One region of the Brevibacillus agri genome, then DNA from elsewhere that is predicted to be linked to it. Evidence: a T-box and tRNA genes for the amino acid it is inferred to sense, from the RefSeq annotation. Region 1 holds a T-box; the other holds one or more tRNA genes.
The links. The T-box of region 1 lies ahead of argS (arginine--tRNA ligase). A T-box ahead of a tRNA ligase gene usually reads a tRNA of that ligase, here a tRNA-Arg.
Positions count from the first base shown of each region.

Region 1 (4,208 bases):
GTTTGAAAGTATCTTAACACCGCGAAAAGTCTTCGTCAATTGAGAATTTGTCTATTCTTTACACTCTTCCCGCTCTTCTGCGCCCATTTTTGCGCATACCGGGCATTCGCCCACGCCAATCTGTGCGTTCGTGTATAGACTGTAGCATAACGGAAAGGAGGGGGAACAAACGTGAGTACATCTTACTGCGGACACGGCATCTTTGGAGACAGCTTCGCATTGGTGCTCGTACTGTTTATCCTGCTGGTCATTGTCGGGTGTTCGAACGACGACTGCTAAGTAAATGACAGGAAGAGGCTATCCCCCTTGCCTTGGCTTGAAGGGATAGCCTCTTTTTTCATGTCATGGACAGTGCGATCGCAGCCAGACCGCCTGCCGTAAAAGGCGACGCGCTCACGCTTGTCCACCTGGACGGTCAGGACGTCATACGGGACAGGCTTGCCGTTTTCCATCCGCTGGTCGCTGACGTTCATCCACGTTCTGTTGCGCCAATGCTCATCCGCATAAACCTCTGTCGCCTGGCGCTCGTAAACGTCGGCTTCTTCCCCCACCATCGTTTTCCAAAAGGCTTGCGCGACTTTTTCTGCTGCCGCAGGCGCGACCGTTGCCTTCTCGCCGCCATTGATCCAGCTACGGGCTTTTTGTGAGAAGCATCGTTAGTTAACTTTTTTCAACAGGATGGCACTTGACCGCTCTGCCTTCATTGTCAGAGCGAAACGCTTTTGCTATCATGAGGCTACCCAAACCGATGAAAGGAACGATCGACAATGGACGCTCTGCTCGCGCGTGAAAAGGACGAATTTCTGTCCTGTATAGAAACGATAAAAGAACTGGAAAGCTCCGAATTTGAAAGCTACTCCATCGTAAAGCATACCGAAACAGGAGAACATTATTTGCGCTACTTTTTGTCCCATATCAACCTGTCGGAAGGGGGCCGCAGGGACAACTACGATCACTTCCTGCCGATTGACTCCGATGACGTCCTGGGACTGATGTTCGGCGAGCAGCCGTACCGCTTCCCGGAAAACTGGCGCTCCCCCTACCTGCGCAGCGGCAACGACAATCGGCTCATTCCGTTTGATCCATCCGAGAACTACGATCTGGACGAGGAGGCGGCGGCCGAGCTGGCGATGGTGGAGCAACTGGAGCTTTACAAGCAGCAGTGGATGAACGCGGAAACTATGAGCGCGGAAGAAAAAGAAAAGCTGACGAAGCAATATTTCGCCGAGCTCGACAAGATTTTGAAAAAAGCCGAAGAGTAAGTTGCATCCTGGCACCAAAAACGGCTATAATGCTAGAGAAACAAGCGAATCGTTGATGAGGAAAGTACTCCTGGAATGAGGCTGTAGCGAGTCGGGGATGGTGGAAGCCCGATGCCGAACCACGCGAGGAAGCGCCCCTCGGAGATGCGGCCTGAACATCCGGCGAAGCAAATCGCGCCCGGATCGCGTAGGGTTTTGCCGGGCCTGCCCGTTACAGCAGCACAAAGCGGTTTTTGCCTGATGCACGCATGCAGGCGAAAACAACAAGAGTGGCACCGCGGGAGCACAACCTCTCGTCTCTTTTATCCAGGAGACGCGGAGGTTTTTTTGTTTTCTTTTGCGTCCCTTAAGCTTTTTCCCATTTTGAAAGGAGAATCACAATGAGCTACAAGCACCAAGTCGCGGAAAAAATCGCCGCTGCCCTCACCTCTCTCGGTGTGGACACCTTCCCAACAGAAACAGTTTACGGCATGCTGGAAACGCCGCCAAACCCTGCGATGGGAGATATCGCCTTCCCTTGCTTCCAGCTCGCAAAAGCGCTCCGCAAAGCGCCACCGATGATCGCCACAGAGCTTGCCGAAAAAATCGAAGGAGCGCCACTGCGCTCTGCCCAAGCAGTCGGCCCTTACGTCAACCTGTTTCTCGATCAGGAAAATGTGGCGGCGCAAGTGATCGGAACGATCCTTGAGCAAGGCAGCGCCTACGGCAGCAGCCAGGTAGGCCAGGGCCGCAAAGTGCCAATCGACCTGTCCTCGCCGAACATCGCCAAGCCGTTTTCCATGGGCCATCTGCGCTCTACCGTGATCGGAAACGCGATTGCGAACATCATGGAAAAACGCGGTTACCAGCCTGTGCGCATCAACCATTTGGGCGACTGGGGCACGCAGTTCGGCAAACTGATCGTCGCCTACCGTCTGTGGGGAGACGAGGAAAAAGTAAAAGCCGAGCCAATCAAGGAGCTGCTCAGCCTGTACGTGCGCTTCCACGAAGAAGCGGAAAAAGACCCGACTCTGGAAGACCAGGGCCGCGAATGGTTCAAAAAGCTGGAGGACGGCGACGCAGAAGCACAGCATCTGTGGAAATGGTTCCGCGACGAATCGCTCAAGGAGTTCATGAAAATTTACGAGCTGATGAACGTCTCCTTCGACTCCACGCACGGCGAAGCTTTCTACAACGACAAGATGGATCGCGTCGTCACCTTGCTGGAAGAAAAAGGACTGCTGACCGAATCGGACGGCGCCTTGGTCGTCAACCTCGACGAGTACAACATGCCGCCGTGCCTGATTAAAAAATCGGACGGTGCGACGCTGTACGCGACGCGCGATCTGGCTGCCGCCCTGTACCGCCACGAGACGTACGACTTCGCCAAAGCGCTCTACGTCGTCGGAAACGAGCAGCGTCTCCACTTCCAGCAACTGTACAAGGTACTGGAAAAAATGGGCTACGCCTGGTCCGCCGACATGCACCACATCCCGTTTGGCATGATGCTCAAGGACGGCAAGAAAATGTCCACCCGCAAAGGAAAAGTCGTTTTGCTGGAGGAAGTATTGGCACAAGCGATTGCCGACGTGCAAAAAGTGATCGAGGAGAAAAACCCGACGCTCGCGAACAAGGAAGAAGTTGCCCGCCAGGTTGGGGTCGGCGCTGTCATTTTCCACGACCTGAAAAACTACCGCCTGAACGACATCAACTTCTCCTGGGAAGAAATGCTCACCTTCGAGGGCGAAACCGGACCTTACGTGCAATACACGCACGCCCGCGCCTGCTCGCTTCTGCGCAAAGGCAACTACCAGCCGCAAACGACAGCGAGCCTCGTACCAGGCGCTTTGGACAGCAAGGAAGCATGGGCGGTCATCACCTTGCTGAACGGCTTCCCTGAGGTGATCGAACGGGCCAGCGACAACTTCGACCCGTCGCAAATCGGCAAGTACGTCATCGACCTCGCGCAGTCGTTCAACAAATTCTACGCCAACGTCCGCATTCTCGCGGAAGAAGAAGACGTGAAAGCTTCCCGCCTCCAGCTCGTGGCAGCGGTGGTGGCCGTGTTGAAAGAAGGGCTGCGCCTGCTCGGACTGGCAGCGCCAGAGGAAATGTAGGAAGCGCCGTTCTTTGACGCATGATCTGACCCAAAAGCCGGAAGCCTGCCTTGGCAAAAGGTGGCCCCGGCTTTTGCTTTTGGATGAAAAGCGCCTCGCGGGTAGTTGACTCATTTGTTTCGTGCCCTTTTTTCCAGCCTGTGCCATAATAGGAGAGGAAAGCAAGAAGGATGTGGCAAATACGGGCAACGGGCAGATTCCTTCCGTTTGACACCCCGGCTTAAGATAGCGGCTCCCCCGCAGGAACGCCTTGGCTCCACTCGGCAACAAACACATCCCGCTGTTCACACCTGGTCGCAAACAGGCGACCTGCCACAGAAAGCGAGACGGTAAACGATGAAAAAATTTCTTTTGCTCGCCACAAGCTTGCTGCTCGTGCTGAGCGTATTGACAGCCTTCGAGGCGAAGGCGGCAAGCGCACTGCCATCGTCTATGAACAAGCATGTCGTTCCCGTATCGAAAATGGAGCTGCCCCAAAAAACGGTTATCGGCTTTGGCGAAGCGACCCACGGCAACAAACAATTTACGACGCTCAAGCTGGACGTGTTTCGGCAACTGGTAGAAAAGCACGGCTACCGCGCCTTCGCCATCGAAGGCGACTTCGGCGGCGGCCAGAAGGTCGACGCCTACATATCCGGCGGAAGCGGGACAGCGCAAGAGGCGGCAAAAGCGCTCGGCTTTGCGATCTACAACACCGAGGAGATGGCAGCGCTGTTGTCCTGGATGCGCGCGTACAACGAACAGCGCGCTGACCGCGACCGCATCCGCTTTTACGGCTTTGACATGCAGCGCTACGACCAGAACAAACAAGCGCTGTTCGCCTATTTGCAAAAAGTCGATCCGCCCCTCG
Region 1 is NZ_CP026363.1:3,676,117-3,680,324, forward strand. It holds gene BA6348_RS18060 (YjcZ family sporulation protein) at 172-279, shown strand; gene BA6348_RS18065 (hypothetical protein) at 276-554, opposite strand; gene BA6348_RS18070 (hypothetical protein) at 768-1,262, shown strand; T-box leader at 1,306-1,566, shown strand; gene argS (arginine--tRNA ligase) at 1,643-3,358, shown strand; gene BA6348_RS18085 (erythromycin esterase family protein) at 3,695-4,208, shown strand, end outside.

Region 2 (4,208 bases), 2.2 Mb from region 1:
GATATTTTTCGTGAAATGTGAGAAAGAAGCCTTATCCATTCTAGATAAAGGCTTTCTTTTCGTTGGGATTTGTTATCTATTCCGCTTGATTATAACTAATAGGGAATACAGAAACCACACGCTCACCTGACATGATGACTCTGTATACCTTGCCTTTATGATATCCATCATATGGGATTACTTTTTTGTTATTGATGTTTTTCGCCATTTCCTTCCCGTTAAACGAATAATCAATCACGCTTTCAATAACATCTTCAACGTAAGAGAATTCAGTACCCGGATTAAAAAATGAATTTTTTGCCTTTTGATATGTACTAAATGTCGACCAGTACTCTGGGAAGTGTCTCGTAACAATGTGCAGCATTCCCATAGTTACGTCCCCATAGGCTAAGTACACTTGTTCTGAACTATTCGGTAAATCATAAAACCTAATGATAGCCGAAGATTTTGGTAATCCTTCTCCTCGATCACGAATGTCTCCTCTATCAAAAGTGCCATTGTCCAGATAGTACTCTTTTAGAGCCTCACCCGCTTTATCTGGATCTTCTTGGTCAAAGAAAAGTTCATCTCCATTTTTTAATATGAATTTTATACGTTTTGAATACAGGATAATCCTAGCAACTGTGCTTATGACTCCTCCTCTTCTTAGTTCGTTTTTACTTTCAGATTGATTTACGCCAATATCTTCTGTTCTTTCGTTCAACTTAATTAAAGACTCGTCGGACTCTTCGTTCAAGTGCTTGACACCCTTGTACGCTTCGGCCTGAACTTGTGTTTCGCTTGTTATTGCTGTTTGACTTTTGCTTGCTGAAACTGGTGTGACAGCAAGCGCAAGCATAGAAAAAGCAAGGAATGCAGAAAGGAATTTTTTCATTTTGTACAACCCTTCTAAAAATGTAATTTTTTACAAGGCAAAATATAACATATTGTATTTTGTGAAGCAATAAAATTATATAATAATAAACTTATATAAAATCTCGTTAGTGTTGGATAAACGACTATACTTGCAGAAAATTGATTTTTCCAAATGTTATTCACAAATTATTAATATCACTTTATTAATATCACTATGCATACATCATTATGGTCCCATTCTGTTGAGGCATAGTACATAAAATGAGTTCCACTAATGATTACTTGCAACACCAACTGGCTTCGTAAAAAACCACTCGTCAAACTCATTTGAAAGTACATTGTATTTCACAAGCTTATCGAAGTACATTTCTTCATGTCCAATGTTTTTGCGCACCAGAAAAACTATACGATCCTCTAGACTTAGCATTGACGGAACAATATTATCGTTTTCAAATCCCCGTACAGGTAACTACTCTAATCATCATTTCTCCTCCAAATGATAAATTCGACACCTCGTTGGACAATTACACCAACAGTTTCATGCCGATTGAAACCACAGTAAACCTCATTTCAAAACATAAACTGCTGATTTTCAATCGCCCCATAAAAATAGAAAAAAGCCTTGATAGCTCAAGGCTTTTTCATGTATGGCGTCCCCGAGAGGATTCGAACCTCCGACCTACAGTTTAGGAAACCGTTGCTCTATCCTGCTGAGCTACGGGGACATATATCGTTAGTGGCGTGGCAAAAGCATTCGGCTGACGCTTCACCCACCTTCTTATTATATGCACCCGACTACTTTTTGGCAAATCCAGCGGCCATCTTCGCAGCCTACTGCAACACGATTACACCACACGCCACCACAACCAAAAACATCAAGGCGCTACCAACACCTTCCCGGTTACGATTTATCGCCATGCGCATAGCAATTGTACTTGGTTGGGCGCCAGATCACGGGAAGGTTCCAAAAGCGAAATCACCGCCAACGCCAAAAACCTTGGAATCCCCGAATCCCAAGGCTTTTGGCATCAAAAAATACACCTGCCCAAATCAAACTACTTCCCCTATCCAGCCCACACAAACCGCCAATCCAATCTGGCCAAACAATCACAGCAACAGCCAGGCCCCCGCTCCACCCAGCACCTACAACCGGCTAACCGGCTCTACCGAATCGCCTTCATAACCCGTTGACGACCAGAAAAAGTAGCAACCTCCGCCACCCCAAGCGCACGAATCGTCTCCAAATTCGCCGCCACATACCTCCCGATATCGTCGGGAAAATGCGCATCCGACGAGAGCGTCAGCGGAACGCCATGCGCCACGAGAACGTCCAGAAAAGCCGGGCTGGGGCACATCTCCTGTACGGGATAGCGGTAATACAGCCCCGCGTTGATCTCCGTCGCCGTATCCGTTTCTTTCAAAGCGGCGGCGATCCTGTGGTAATACGAAACAAGCTCCGACTCCGCAGGGCGATAGGAGAACACTTTCAGATTGTCCAGATGGGCGACAAAGTCGAACAGCCCGCTTTTGACCATGCATTCGACCGTGTGGAAAAAGTCCGCGTATAGCTGCTTCAGGTCATGCTGCTCAAACAGATGGCGCGTCTCGGGATTGTCGAAGCCCCATCCGTGCAAAAAGTGGACAGAGCCGATTACATAATCCCACGAAGCGCCTGTCAGCAAGCACTGCAATTCCGCTTCCCCGCCGACGAAGTAATCCGCTTCGATCCCCAGCCGCAGCTCCACGCCGCTTGCCGCCCAGCGCGGCTTTGCTGCCTCGATGGCGGCGCAAAAGTCGCCGAGGCTCTCGGTACACACTTGATTGAGCCAGGTGCGCTGCAAACGGCCCAAATCAGTGTCGCCAAGCTCCATAAACTGCTCAAAGTACGGACGGGCTTCGCGAAAGCGGTATAAATGATCGACAATCCCCACTTCCTTCAAGCCTTTGTGCAGCGCCTCCCGCAAATACAGATCGAGCCAGGACGGATCGTATGCGCCCAGAGACAAACGGTTATTTAATCGCGCCAGACTGTCCTGCAGCCAGGCGCGGGTATGTCGAGGTTCAGTCAACGGGTAAAAGTAGTCGAGAGCCGCATTGGTACGCTCGAGCCAACGCAACGAATAAGGCCCTTCTTCCAGATGAAGATGGTAGTCGATCAGCATGGGAAGTCTCTCCTTCGCGGATGTTCGCTTATCCATGTGGTTTGCATGCCCGACGAGAGCCATTCATCCGGCATCGGCTGGTCACAGACGACCGCGCTGACATCCGCCCAGCCGCAAATGCGGAAAAATTGCGTTTGGCCGATCTTGGAGGCGTCCCCCAATACGTAGACTTGCTCGGCGCGTTGCACCATCATGGTGGAGCACAACGTTTCTTCCATGTCGTAGTCGGTAAAGCCGTCAGCCGTCATTCCTCCGCAGGAAATAAACGCTTTGTCAAAATGAAAGCGCGAGAGCAGCTCGCACGTAAACGCCCCGGCGACGGATTGTTGCGCGGGATGGGTCAGGCCGCCCAGCATAATTACCTGCCCGTTGAATTGGTTCGCTTCCAACAGCTCGTTTAACAAAGAAGCAGCAGGCAGCGAATTGGTGACAATCGTCAACTGGTTTAGACCCTTGATCGCACGCGCCAGCTCCAGTGTCGTCGTCCCGACGTCGAGCGCGATCGTGTCTCCGTCAGATAAAAGCTCAGCCGCGATTTGCCCGATTTTCGTTTTCGCCGCCTGTTGAATCGCCTGTTTCTTTTCAAAGTGCGGCTCCCGATTCGCCAAATGATAAGGGATGGCTCCTCCGTACACTCGCTTTAGCATGCGCTGCTGTTCCAGTTGGTCCAGATCGCGCCGAATAGTCTCCGGCGTCACTGCCAGGCTTTTGGCCAGATTCATCACCTGAATTTTACCGTGGCGGTTCAGTTCGTCCAAAATCACTTGCTGTCGTTCTTCAGGCAATAGTGTCATAAAGCGGAATCACATCCTTGGGACATAAGTACAATGTTTTGGTTGCGCCTGCCTGCTCCGGCTCATAGGACAGGTGCAGGGAGTCCACCAGCACGGGAACTTCGCCAATGTTCAGCTCGTAACGGGTAACGTTGCCGAGCATGGTTACATGGGCAATATTTCCGGTCAAGCGGATGTCCTCCGCAGCCATCCGCTGTTCGCGAAACGTCTCCGGACGGATGGCGAAGCGTTCGGCTGCCGGAGCGGCCAGATCAGGCGCGATTCGGTTCAACTGCTCGGCGGTCAGTACGTTGTAATTCCCGATAAAACGGGCGACAAATTCCGAGCGTGGCTGGGTGTATATCTCATGCGGACTGCCGTGCTGAACGATTCGTCCGCCATTCATGATGTAGATGCG
Region 2 is NZ_CP026363.1:499,413-503,620, forward strand. It holds gene BA6348_RS02685 (hypothetical protein) at 77-874, opposite strand; tRNA gene BA6348_RS02690 (tRNA-Arg) at 1,504-1,580, opposite strand; gene BA6348_RS02695 (hypothetical protein) at 1,592-2,038, shown strand; gene BA6348_RS02700 (histidinol phosphate phosphatase domain-containing protein) at 2,019-3,017, opposite strand; gene BA6348_RS02705 (DeoR/GlpR family DNA-binding transcription regulator) at 3,011-3,811, opposite strand; gene BA6348_RS02710 (ABC transporter ATP-binding protein) at 3,795-4,208, opposite strand, start outside.
Region 2: it has a tRNA-Arg gene. The T-box ahead of argS (arginine--tRNA ligase) is inferred to sense a tRNA for this amino acid. The anticodon was not compared.